4 regions of the Paenibacillus sp. GCM10027630 genome follow, and region 2 is predicted to be linked to each of the others. Evidence: riboswitches for the same ligand, from Rfam matches in the RefSeq annotation. Region 2 holds a riboswitch; each other region holds the start of a gene.
The links. Region 2 has a riboswitch for ZMP and ZTP ahead of pabB (aminodeoxychorismate synthase component I). Riboswitches for the same ligand answer to the same signal wherever they lie in the genome.
Positions count from the first base shown of each region.

Region 1: another riboswitch for ZMP and ZTP. It lies ahead of ACFQ0C_RS34380 (DJ-1/PfpI family protein); the one in region 2 lies ahead of pabB (aminodeoxychorismate synthase component I).
Region 3: another riboswitch for ZMP and ZTP. It lies ahead of ACFQ0C_RS34890 (DJ-1/PfpI family protein); the one in region 2 lies ahead of pabB (aminodeoxychorismate synthase component I).
Region 4: another riboswitch for ZMP and ZTP. It lies ahead of rpiB (ribose 5-phosphate isomerase B); the one in region 2 lies ahead of pabB (aminodeoxychorismate synthase component I).

Region 1 covers NZ_JBHTGY010000092.1:22,247-25,456, forward strand. Annotated here, with positions in the region: gene ACFQ0C_RS34375 (glutamine--tRNA ligase/YqeY domain fusion protein) at 1-1,295, shown strand, start outside; ZMP/ZTP riboswitch at 1,369-1,448, shown strand; gene ACFQ0C_RS34380 (DJ-1/PfpI family protein) at 1,484-1,816, shown strand; gene ACFQ0C_RS34385 (GNAT family N-acetyltransferase) at 1,840-2,331, shown strand; gene ACFQ0C_RS34390 (hypothetical protein) at 2,366-2,905, shown strand; gene ACFQ0C_RS34395 (stalk domain-containing protein) at 3,167-3,210, shown strand, end outside.
Region 2 covers NZ_JBHTGY010000040.1:34,929-38,138, reverse strand. Annotated here, with positions in the region: gene metE (5-methyltetrahydropteroyltriglutamate--homocysteine S-methyltransferase) at 1-318, shown strand, start outside; gene glyA (serine hydroxymethyltransferase) at 358-1,605, shown strand; ZMP/ZTP riboswitch at 1,671-1,749, shown strand; gene pabB (aminodeoxychorismate synthase component I) at 1,939-3,093, shown strand; gene ACFQ0C_RS21625 (NUDIX domain-containing protein) at 3,083-3,210, shown strand, end outside.
Region 3 covers NZ_JBHTGY010000094.1:2,377-5,586, forward strand. Annotated here, with positions in the region: gene ACFQ0C_RS34880 (glycerate kinase family protein) at 1-477, opposite strand, end outside; gene ACFQ0C_RS34885 (CdaR family transcriptional regulator) at 655-1,785, shown strand; ZMP/ZTP riboswitch at 1,895-1,974, shown strand; gene ACFQ0C_RS34890 (DJ-1/PfpI family protein) at 2,068-2,670, shown strand; gene ACFQ0C_RS34895 (DODA-type extradiol aromatic ring-opening family dioxygenase) at 2,746-3,210, opposite strand, start outside.
Region 4 covers NZ_JBHTGY010000057.1:84,578-87,787, reverse strand. Annotated here, with positions in the region: gene glyA (serine hydroxymethyltransferase) at 1-599, opposite strand, end outside; gene ACFQ0C_RS28165 (TIGR01440 family protein) at 685-1,335, opposite strand; gene rpiB (ribose 5-phosphate isomerase B) at 1,366-1,824, opposite strand; ZMP/ZTP riboswitch at 1,923-2,003, opposite strand; gene ACFQ0C_RS28155 (low molecular weight protein arginine phosphatase) at 2,208-2,780, opposite strand; gene ACFQ0C_RS28150 (manganese efflux pump MntP) at 2,962-3,210, opposite strand, start outside.

The DNA of each region.
Region 1 (3,210 bases), on a different contig from region 2:
CGCCAGAGGAAGTAACGGAGTATCGAGGGACTTTGACGGAACCAGGCAGGAACAGCCCTTATAGGAACCGATCAGTCGAGGAGAATCTGGAGCTTTTTACGAAAATGAAAAATGGGGACTACCCAGCATCCTCCAAGGTTGTTCGCGTCAAAATCGATATGGGATCACCCAATTTAAATCTACGAGATCCTGTTATTTATCGAATTATCCATGCTGAGCATTACAGGACGGGAAATGAATGGTGCATCTATCCGATGTACGATTTTGCTCATCCTATCCAAGATGCGATTGAAGGTATCACGTATTCTTTATGCTCTATTGAGTTTAAAGATCACCGCCCCTTGTACGAATGGGTCTTGAGGGAGCTTGAGATTCCTGAGCCTCCACGGCAAAGGGAGTTCGGTCGGCTGAACTTAACTGGTGTAGTGACAAGTAAACGGTTCTTAAGGCAGCTGATAGAAGGAGGACACGTAGACGGTTGGGATGATCCTAGACTTCCTACCATCCGAGGACTTAGAAGACGAGGCTTCACGGCAGAAAGCATACGCAGCTTTATTGAGGAGATTGGCAGCATCCGAAACCAAAGCACGGTTGACATTTCGCTCTTGGATCATTGTCTCAGGCAAGATCTAAAAGCAAAAGCGATTAGCGTCATGGCTGTTTTGCAGCCTCTAAGGGTCATCATTACTAACTACCCGGAAAATGACACGGAACTGCTAACGATTGAAAATAACAGCGAGAACGAGGCGCTAGGGAGTAGAGAGGTTCCTTTTTCCAAAATCATCTATATTGAGCGCGACGATTTTATGGAGCAGCCGTCCAAGGGCTTTCACCGGCTTAGCCTGAATACCGAGGTAAGGCTGAAGGGGGCGTATTTCATCAGGTGCGAGGAAGTGATTAAGGATCGGGATACCGGTGAAATTACAGAGCTCCACTGTACCTACGATCCACTCACGAAGAGTGGTACCGGGTTTGCCGGGCGTAAGGTAAAGGGGACGATCCATTGGGTCTCAGAGAGCCACGCGATTAAGGCTGATATCCATCTATATGAGAAATTGTTGCTTGACCAGGAGAACCCGAAGGATAACGAAGATTGGACGACCAAGATAAATTCTGACTCAAAGGTTACCCTAAAGGACGTTTTAATGGAACCTTTCGTAGAACATGCCCACCGGGAACCGAATTTTCAATTCTTACGTCATGGCTATTTTTGCCTAGATAAGAAGTATACAAACGGTGAACGCCTTGTATTTAACCGTATCGTGCCGTTAAAAGATACTTGGAGTAAAAGATGAAGCAACTAAAAATCCAGTTTTGAACATTGTTTATTGAAAATATTGGTATTTATGTGTATGATTATTTAAACTCAATACTGTGTGTGACTGGCGTAAACATGGAGAACCATGAGGGAGTACACAGATAAATAGCCGTACGCCTGGGCAAAGTATTTGATCAATGATCAAGTGCTTTTTTTGTTTTCATAATAGAAAGGTCAGGTGTTCCAAATGAAAATGGCTTTTATTCTGTTTGTACAGGAGCATTACTATTAGGGGCAGCTGGTTTTTTATCTGGAAAAAGGGCAACAACAAACCCTCCAGCTTACGATATTCTCGAATCATATTGCGAAGAAGTAGTTAGAGCAAGAATTGTTAGGGACGGAAATGTTATTACGGGTGGTGAAGTTGCTACTTCGATTGACCTGGGATTGTACTTACTTGAATACATTACTGATGCAGAAACGGTACGAAAAATACAAAAATCAATGGACTATCCTTACTATCAGACAGGCAAACTTGAATCTGACTATATTTATTAAAGATACTTAATAGGGGGGCTCAGATGAACATTCGACTTATTACATGTAATGACACAGAGGATGTTATAAACATTATGATGGAACATCGAATACAATTTCCAAAGTTCATAATAGAAAAATATCCGTCCAGATGGAATGAGTTCTTTAAGAGAGAAAATGATAAAATTGGATTTTATGTTGCGTGTGACGATGGGGAGAGCAATGCAGTCCATGGCTATGCAGGATATATATTTAACGATGAGGTAGGCCTTTATGAAATAGTTGGAGTAGCAGTAAAAAAAGATTTACAGCGTCAAGGTATCGGTAAGGAGTTAATCAACACTATTTGCAACAGAGTTAAAAAGATGCAGCAAAGTAAGATTATTCTTTACACATTAGGTCATGAGATGAATGAGACTACATTAACATTTTATCGAAATATAGGCATCGACATGGTATCCCAGGATAAAGACTTTTTTAGAAGTGGTTACAATAGAGTTACGTTTATTAAAGATCTTACCCATTATGCTGATTGAGCAGGTGTATATTACTGTATTGTGAGGATTCGTGATGATAGATTTTCTATGCCATTATTTTGATGAAGCAACAGGACCTTTTCGCAATTTATCCGATCTGGAACCAGCAGAAGCTGAACAAGTCCTTAACGAAATTCGTATTCAGAGGAAGGGATTTGCGAGTAATAGATCAATGGACTATCTGACAATTCGTCGAAGTCTTGAAACGAAAGCAAGAGAATTATTTATTCTTAAAGGTGGAAAGCCTATTCGAAGGTACCCTCATTACATGACTGTTGGTGAATGTCCATGGCTCTTAGAGTGGTTTGAGAAGAGCAAGGAGCTTCGAATACCAGTTTCCTCATTCGATCCTGATTCCATAAGCTTTACGTATGGGGATTTATTTCCAACGATGAGATACGGGGATGGAAAGAAGTATCGAGGGCAGATATATACGTTAAATGAGATCAATCAAGTAATAAATGAATTCGGAATTCCGCAAGAATGGAATCCTCAGGGCAATTATGGACCAGAAAGGTACATAGAAGTACAAGTTTGGGATGATGAACCATTAACCGCCTGGCTATTGAAATAATGGAGACTATAGCTTAATTATTTGACTATTTCCTTTCCTAAGAATGTAGTAAGTATGATAATCCCTTTGTATCACATGTCTTGTTTGTTTAACGTATGATTATTTATATATTTGTCCTCCTGCATAAAGGAATTTTATGGTACTTGTAGAATGTTAACGTCTATGGAAACTGCGGCTAAGGTTTGATGATACCTAATGATCAGACTTCGATCCGTTAACATTCCAGATGGTAATAACTATAATATTTAGGAGGGTATCCAAATGAAGTTGAGTGTTACCGTTTTACTAGTCTTACTCCTGTCTTT
Region 2 (3,210 bases):
ATCGAAGCGATGGATGCCGATGTCATTTCTATTGAAACATCCCGTAGCCATGGTGAATTGATTCATAGCTTCGAGTTGAATACCTACAAGCTGGGCATCGGCTTAGGCGTATACGATATACACAGTCCACGCGTTCCGAGTGTGGAGGAGATGACGAGCATGATTGAACGCGCCTTGCGTGTGTTGGATCCCAAGCTATTCTGGATTAATCCGGATTGCGGGCTAAAAACACGCGGACTCGAAGAGACTGCTGCTTCTTTACGCAATATGGTGGAAGCGACAAAAATTGCTCGTTCGAAGCATGCTGCTTTAATATAGACCCAAAACTAACCAACCTATTCTAAGGAGAACGTTATTGTGGAGCAATTACGAAAACAAGATCCCAAAATTGTTGAGGCTATGAATCTGGAGATTGGCCGTCAACGCGACAAAATCGAATTGATCGCTTCTGAGAACTTCGTTAGCGAAGCTGTGCTGCAAGCGATGGGAACGGTTCTAACCAATAAATATGCAGAAGGCTACCCAAGTAAACGTTACTATGGTGGTTGCGAATACGTAGATATCGTAGAGGACATCGCGCGTGACCGTGCAAAAGAATTATTTGGTGCTGAGCATGCTAACGTACAGCCCCATTCAGGCGCACAAGCCAACATGGCAGTATATCTTGCAGCGCTGCAGGCTGGTGATACGGTTCTAGGCATGAACCTGGCGCATGGCGGTCACTTGACTCATGGCAGCCCTGTTAATTCTTCTGGAATTTTGTACAACTTTGTTCCTTATGGCGTAAGAGAAAGCGATTCGCATATTGATTATAACGAGGTTCGCAAACTGGCATTCAAGCATAAGCCTCGTATGATCGTGGCTGGTGCCAGTGCATATCCGCGCATCATCGATTTTGAAGCGTTGGCTGCTATCGCCAATGATGTAGGCGCGTTATTCTTTGTAGACATGGCTCATATCGCTGGGCTTGTTGCAGCAGGCTTGCACCCGAATCCAGTGCCACATGCGCATTTTGTAACAACAACTACTCATAAAACGCTTCGCGGTCCTCGCGGCGGTATGATCCTTTGCCGTAAGCCATGGGCAGCTGCGATAGATAAAGCAGTATTTCCTGGTACTCAAGGCGGGCCTTTAATGCATATCATTGCTGCTAAAGCTGTTGCTTTCGGCGAGGCGCTTCAACCGTCCTTTAAAACATATGCTCAAAACGTTGTTAATAATGCAAAAGTCTTGTCTGAAGCACTGCTGGCTGAAGGCGTCGATCTTGTATCAGGAGGCACAGATAACCATCTGATGCTGATTGACCTTCGCAGCCTCCAGATCAGTGGTAAAGATGCTGAACACTTGTTGGATGAAGTAGGGGTAACGGTGAACAAAAATGCAATTCCTTTTGACCCTGCTAAACCGATGATTACAAGTGGAGTTCGAATTGGTACAGCGGCTGCTACTGCCCGTGGAATGGATCAGGAAGCTATGAGAAGCATTGCGAAAATCGTTGCTTTGACATTAAAAAATCCATCAGACGAAGCAGTACATGAAAAAGTAAGAAGCATGGTAAAAGATTTAACAGCACAATTTCCGCTTTATCCGGGCTTAAGCTACTAAATCTGCCAATACTTTTTTCTGGAAGCAAAGCGAGACCTTTAAATAAAATATCCGATTCGGATAAATTTAATATGTGTAACTGGCGTAAACGTGGTGAACCACGAGGGAGCACATAATATATGGCCGTACGCCTGGGCAAAGTATTTGATCTGTGGATCAAATGCTTTTTTTTAATTCTGGGAGGGATGTATACATGGACTATTTCAAAGATTTTTCTTCAGCTGTGAACTGGATTGAGGAAATCGTACCCTTTGGTATTAACCTTGGAGTTTATACAAAACAGACTCCTATAAAGGTTTGTAAGACCAATTGAATAAGAGCGGAGTGTAGCATGTGAAACACGAATCCAACATTATCATTGATTTTAATCAGAAGAGATTGAAATTTGAGAAACCTCTGCAGGTTTGGCAAACTCACAAATTGGAAAACGTTAAGGGGATATTCGAGAAGGTACAGGAAGCTATCGATGGGCAGTTCTATGTGGCTGGTTATGTTTCTTATGAATGCGCGCCCGCTTTCGAGAGAAATCTCAGCATTTGTGAGCCTGCTGCAGAATTTCCTTTAGTGTGGTTCGGTGTCTACGAAAAACCAATAGAAGAAGATATAAATGAGAAGGGGTTGTATTTCGTATCAGATTGGTGTGAAAGCACTAGTCGTGTGGAATATGAAAACAACATTGAAACGATTCATGAGGCGATTGCTCGAGGAGAGACATATCAAGTCAACTATTCGACGCGACTGCATGCTAAACTTACTGGAGATGATTTTGCCTATTACGAAGATTTGCGAGATGTCCAGCAAACTAATTATTCCGCGTATTTAAATGTAGGGCGTTATCGGATCCTGTCTGTTTCACCCGAGCTTTTCTTTCATTGGGATAGGGATGTCATTCGTACAAAGCCTATGAAAGGCACTATTCCCAAATCGGAGAGCAGAAAGGCTTTGTTCGAATCCGAGAAGAACCGGACAGAGAATGTGATGATCGTAGATCTACTTCGAAATGATTTAGGCCGAATTGCTAAGACAGGCACTATAAAGGTTCCGAAGCTGTTTGAAATCGAGGAATATCCTACCCTGTTCCAAATGACCTCAACCGTAGAAGCGAATACAAAAGCTGGGAGCAGCTTATTCGATGTATTTCAGGCTATGTTCCCTTGCGGATCTATAACCGGGGCTCCCAAAATATCTACTATGAAAATCATCTCATCCTTGGAAAAGGAGCCACGACACATCTATTGCGGTGCTATTGGGCTTGCGGTACCAGGTGAAGGCATCACGTTTAACGTAGCAATTCGCACAGTTCTTGTGGATACGCATACGCAGCTGGCGGTCTATGGTGTAGGTGGAGGGGTTATTTGGGACTCAACCGCAGAGGGTGAATATGATGAGATGAGAACGAAATCCAGAGTGTTGACTTATCGTAAGGAGCAGAATGGGAAAGAACATATAAACAACAAAAAACAAGTTGGTGGTAATAATGAATTATGAGTTTCCAGGTGCGTTGCCCGATCAAAATATAATCCTATCAAAGGAACCTCTAGTTGAAGAAGCTAATTGTGTGCTGATATTCGCCTTCTACCGAGGTAAATTGGTACTTGTTCGACA
Region 3 (3,210 bases), on a different contig from region 2:
GCCTGCCGCGTCAAGCAGCCGCATTCCGAGCGCTTGCAGCATGCCAGCGCCGCCATCGTTGGTGGCGCTGCCGCCCAGCGCCAATATGAATTCGCGGCAGCCGGCGTCCAGCGCCTGCTTGATCAACTCGCCCGTGCCGTAGGTGGTCGCGATGAGCGGGTTGCGCTGCTCGGGGGTGATGAGATAGAGGCCGGATGCACTGGCCATCTCTATTACCGCCACGCGCTGCTCCTGCCCTATCAGGCCGTAGGCTGCTTCAACGGGCAAACCGATCGGGCCGGTTACGACGGCCTCTACTTTCCTGCCGCCTGCGGCATGGATGAGGCTGTCCATCGTGCCCTCTCCGCCATCGGCAACTGGCACTTTCACGGTATCTGCCTGCGGGAGATACCGCTTAATGCCCTGCTCAATAGCCGCTGCGGCATCGGCTGCACTAATGCTGCCTTTAAAAGAATCGGGAGCGATAATAATTTTCAATCGGAACGCCGCCTTCCTCTATTTTTTATCAGCAGCCCAGCTGAAATTCGCTGTAACTGCGCTTTCCATATACCGCTATTATATAGGAGGACAAATCAGAATGAATTGGTTATAATAAACAAAAATAAAGTGATGCCGATACATATTTTTATATTTAATAAACAATGAAAGATAGAGGTGATAAGAACGCTTACCAAAGATATAGCCGAGAGCATTGTGCGGGAGACGATGCATCGTTTGCACCGCAATATCAATATGATGGACATCGAGGGGAAAATAATTGCTTCCGGTGACAGCAAGCGACTGGGGGAGCGGCACGAAGGCGCGCTGGAAGCGATTCGTACGGGCAAACCTCTTGTTATTGATGAAGCGAACCGGGGACATTGGAAAGGAAGTCTGTGCGGGATTAATGTCCCCATCGTGTTTCGGGAGCAGATTGTTGGAGCTATCGGCATTACAGGACAGCCTGAGGAAGTTTCCGAATTCGGTGAAATCGTTAAGATGACAACGGAGCTGATGCTCAATCAGAGAATTTTGACGTCCCAGCAAGAATGGCGGAACCGCGCAAAAGAGGCCATATTGCAAGAGCTGGTTAAGATGGATTCGGATTTTGATAGAGTCGATGGTCATTTGCAGATGTTGGACCTTCGATTAAAGCCTTCTTATTATGCCTGTATTCTGGAAACGTATCAGGACATGGCTTATAACGAACAGCTTGTTAGAAAAATAGAGGAAATTGCCGGCGAGGGGCAGGCTTTGGCAAGCGTAGGCGGCGTTCACCAAATCATCCTTCTCCTGTACGGGATTACCGAGAAGAAAGCGGCGGATAAAAGGGAGCGGCTGAAGGAGATGCTGAATTCTTCGGGAATCTCATTTCGCATAGGGTATTCTCTGCCGACGAGGGATCGCACTGAAATTCCTGCTGCTTTTCGGGAAGCTGAATTTGCGTTGCAATTTGGGGAGGGCAAGAACGAGATGATGTCTTACGCTGGTTTCGAGCCTCGCGCAATTGTTATGCAGTCGGATGCGGGCAGTAAACACAGATTTGTGGAAAGGCTACTTGGAGAGCTGCCGGAGCCTCTCATTGAGACACTTGATGTATTTTTTAATTGCAGCATGAGCATCCAGGAAGCCGCGCAGTCACTTTATGTACACAGGAATACGATGATCTACCGGCTTAAGCGGATTAAGGAGCTTACGGGCTGTGACCCGCAAGTGTTCAAGGATGCAGCGGCGCTGCAGATGGCTATATGGATTGACTGGGAACGTAAGCATAAACAGAAGCAAAAAACGAATCGAGCTGAATGAATTTACAGATGCAGTGGGGCTCTGATTTGTTATTAATAATGTTTTTAATAAGGCAGCATAAAATAATATTGAAAAAACTGGGAAATTCATATAAAATCTTTCTAACAACTAAACGGTGGGTTACTGGCGTAAACGTGGATAACCACGAGGGAGCACACCGATAATCGGCCGTACGCCTGGGCAAAGTATTTGATCAATGATCAAGTGCTTTTTTTTGTTCTAGAGGTAGTTCAAATTTTTGAGCGCGCACTTTTATAAAAAACGAGAGGTCAGGTGTTCGTAATGAAAATGGCGTTTGTACTATTTGATCGGATGACAACATTGGATTTTAGTGGTTTTTTCGAAGCAATTACGTGGTTGAAGATGCTGAATGCAATGGATGATGTGTCGTGGCATCTCTGTTCTACAACCGAAGAAGTTAAGGACGATCGTGGCATGACAATAAAAATAAATCATGTGCAACCCGATCTATCTGCTTATGACTTGTTGTTTATCCCGGGAGGAATGGCCACGAGACAATTACAATTTGATAAGGATTTCGTAGCTTGGCTGCAAACAGCTCAGAATGTAAAATATAAAATTTCCGTTTGTACGGGAGCGCTGCTTTTGGGTGCGGCTGGGTTTCTAAAAGGAAAAAGAGCTACAACGAATCCATCAGCCTATGAGCTATTAGTACCGTATTGTTCTGAGGTGGTAAAGCAAAGAGTGGTGAGGGATGGAAATATTTTTACCGGTGGGGGAGTATCGGCGTCAATTGACTTAGGGCTGTATGTAATTGAATCTTTAACGAATACTGAAATAGCTAAGAAGGTACAGCAAAATATGGATTACCCTTATTATGAGACAGGCAGGTTGAATAACCTTGATAATCAGAAGGCTAACTAGTACTAGTATCGCAAGCGAAGACGGCCCCGTTAAGAGCACAAAAGACTACCGCCTTCATGGCGGTAGTCTAAGACATCAGAATTTCAATATCATATTGCTGAGCGATCTGTATTGGTAGCTTTGATGTATCAACTCAGGCTTCCGGTGTTTGTCTCCGGCACCCATGGCCAGGAATAGAGGCAGGAAATGCTCTTGATCCGGGGTAGCATCTTGGGCATGGGGAGCAAGTCGTTCATAGTCGAAGAGCGAGGCTGTATCCCAGCTTTGTATGTGCTGAATCATCCAATCATCGAATTCTTTGGCCCAGTCGTCAACGCGGTCCGGCTCGCGCAAATCCAGTTTACGGAAGTTGTGAACCGTGGCTCCACTTCCAATAATGACGATATTACGCTGTTCAGCGAGCACTGCTAATGCTTGGCCGATGCCGTACTGTTGAGCGGGCGGCAAATATGGATTCACTGATAATGTGATTACCGGAATGTCTGCTTCAGGGAACAAATGCTTCAGTATAACCCAAGCCCCATGATCCAAGCCTCGTGT
Region 4 (3,210 bases), on a different contig from region 2:
TGGGCCATATCAACAAACAACAAGGCGCCTACATCATTAGCGATGGAAGCCAAAGCTTCAAAATCGATAGTACGAGGGTATGCGCTCGCGCCTGCCACGATCATACGAGGCTTATGCTTGAATGCCAATTTGCGAACTTCATTATAATCGATATGAGCATCGCTTTCTCTAACGCCATATGCAACAAAGTTATACAAGATACCGGATGCATTCACTGGGCTTCCGTGGGTTAAGTGACCGCCATGCGCAAGGTTCATACCTAGAACCGTATCGCCAGGCTGCAAAGCTGCCAGATATACCGCCATGTTCGCTTGCGCGCCTGAATGGGGCTGTACGTTCGCGTGCTCAGCACCGAACAATTCTTTGGCACGGTCACGAGCAATATCTTCAACGATATCAACATGCTCACAACCGCCATAGTAACGCTTGCCTGGGTAGCCTTCGGCATATTTATTAGTTAACACCGTACCCATTGCTTGTAACACAGCTTCACTCACGAAGTTTTCGGAAGCGATTAATTCAATTTTGTCCCGTTGACGACCAATCTCCAAATTCATAGCCTCAACGATTTTAGGATCTTGCTTACGTAATTGTTCCACAATAAATTCCTCCTTAGGATGTAAACTTGATTATATTTGAATTGTATAAGTACGTTACTCGGATCCAGATACTCAACTGTAAGAGTCAACTGCAAGTATCGATATTCGTAGCACTACCCGAATGGGCCTTCGAATCTTCAGCAACCGCTGTGTAGACAGCTCGAGCCCCACCGATTAGTTTCGGTCTTGTATAAGCCATCTGTACAGCAGCATGGCCAATCATACGGATGGAAGGACGTACCGGAACGGCTACAGGCTTCAGATGCATACCTATCAGAGTCCCACCGATATCCACTCCTGCATGCGCCTGTATCGATTCCACCACGCAAGCCTGTTGAAGGTTTTTATAGGCATAGGATGCCATTGATCCCCCTGCCCGTGGTACCGGAACAACAGATACCTGCTCCAAGCGGTACTCTCGCATTGCTTCCCGCTCCACAACCAATGCCCGATTCAGATGCTCACAGCATTGAAAAGCGGGGTAAAACCCAAACTCGGCTCGCACGGCCTCGACAGCGGCGAACAGGTGCGAAGCCACCTCTTCCGTGCCGGAGGTGCCAATATGCTGACCCAACACCTCACTTGTGCTTGTCCCAATAACAACAAGCTGCCCCGCTTCAAGCTTTCCGACGTGAGCTAGCTCACGCAGTACTTGCTCGGCCAAAGGTCGGATTTGGCTCAAATCCAATCCAATTGCCTGATCCATAGTGCTGGCTGATTGATCTGTCTGGCTCATTGACTCCACCTCTTTCATCGGGCTGCCCGATTACGGATGAATCGCGTATTTATCTTCCAACGCTTTTACCTTGCCAATGCGGTTACGGTGACGCTCTCCATTAGAGAACTCCGTTTCCAGCCATATTTTCACGATTTCCTGTGCAACGCCGGGTCCAACCACACGTTCCCCCATGGCCAACACATTCGTATCGTTATGCTCTCTGGTCGCTTTTGCGGAGAATAAATCATGTACCAACGCACAGCGGATACCCGGAACTTTATTGGCAGCAATCGTCATCCCGATGCCGGTTCCGCAAATAAGAAATCCTTTGTCTGCTGCACCGGATACAACCTGATCGCATACAGCGATCGCATAGTCCGGATAATCAACGGAATCTGTACAATTACAGCCAAGATCCGACACTTGATGACCCAATGACTCAATAAATCCAATCAACTCATCTTTTAAACGAACTCCTGCGTGATCTGCTCCAATTGCAATTTTCAAAGCGATTCGCCTCCTGATTGTTGTTGATTTCATTATAACCGAAATCTGTCGGAAAAACGAAAAAAGAGCATACTGCGTGCTATGTACAGCACAACAATGCTCTTTGCCCAGGCGACCGGCCGTATGTCCCGATGCTCCACTGTGGTTAATCCCACTCGTCGCCAGTTACATCGGGTCCCTCTATATAAGCTATATCATAGCGGAAATAACTTTCTCTGTAAAGCCCAAAAATATTCGTGAAACGACCGGTAAATACGCCGAAACTCATCCCGTCACGTTGTTACATACTAACCCCCACGGAGCCTGCAACTAACCTTTCGCAGCCCGGAAAGATCGATGAAATCATGAAATAATGCACATCGCCGTTCACCTTAAACAAGAAGTTAGCTTAACTTACGAATCAGCTTGACCAAACAGCCCTCTATCTCTTCGGCACACTGCCGATACAGCATCACCGAGCCGCCAAAAGGGTCCGCAATATCATAATCGGGAAGCCCACGCTCCAACAGCTGTAACCTTGCACGCTCTTCCTCAGTCACTGGCTGAGACAATGCCCGCTTCACTTCAAGCTCTGCAACCAGACTCTCCAGCTCGACCAGCCGGTCTGCCGCTTCCGAGTCATCTACGAATTCTTTTAACGTGTAAATTTTATCGACGAACTGAGGAAACCGCTGAATAGCATGCTGCTTATGACCGGATGTCATTGTAAGCACCACATCGGCCCAATCGAGCAGCGCTCCCTTTAAGGAGGAAGAGGTCAACGATTCGTTAAAGCCTTTTTCCTTCAAAATGGCTGCCGCATTCCCGGATACGGGTGACCCATCATAGGCCGCCACTCCCGCCGAACGGACCTCTATATGCTGCAAACCGTGTTCTTCCAACATTCGGCGCAGTATTCCTTCCGCCATCGGACTACGGCAGGTGTTGCCGGTACAAACGAACAAAATTCGATTCATCGGAAATCCCTGCCTTCTTCATCAAGATGGGCTGCAATGAGCCTCACCCTTATTGTACCTCAAATGAATTGTTTTATGGAATCCTCAGCAATTTTTATGTGAGATCTTCTTAGACTGCTTGTTCAAGAGTGATGCAGATTGAGGCGGCAGTTCGTAGTCAAAATGCAATTTTGAACGGCCCCTATAGCAGAAAGTTGATTCCAAATGCCAGCAGGATCACACCACCCAGAGCCTCGCCATATTCACCTACCCAATGTCCTACCTTGCGGCCCAACATCAATCCGAATATCGACATTAACCCGCCAACCGCACCAAACAATATTACGGTCAAAATCATATCCCCTGCAAACATGCCGAGAGATACTCCTACGGAAAACGAGTCAACGCTAACGCTGAGAGCAAATAAAACCATTCCCCATGTCGTCTTGTG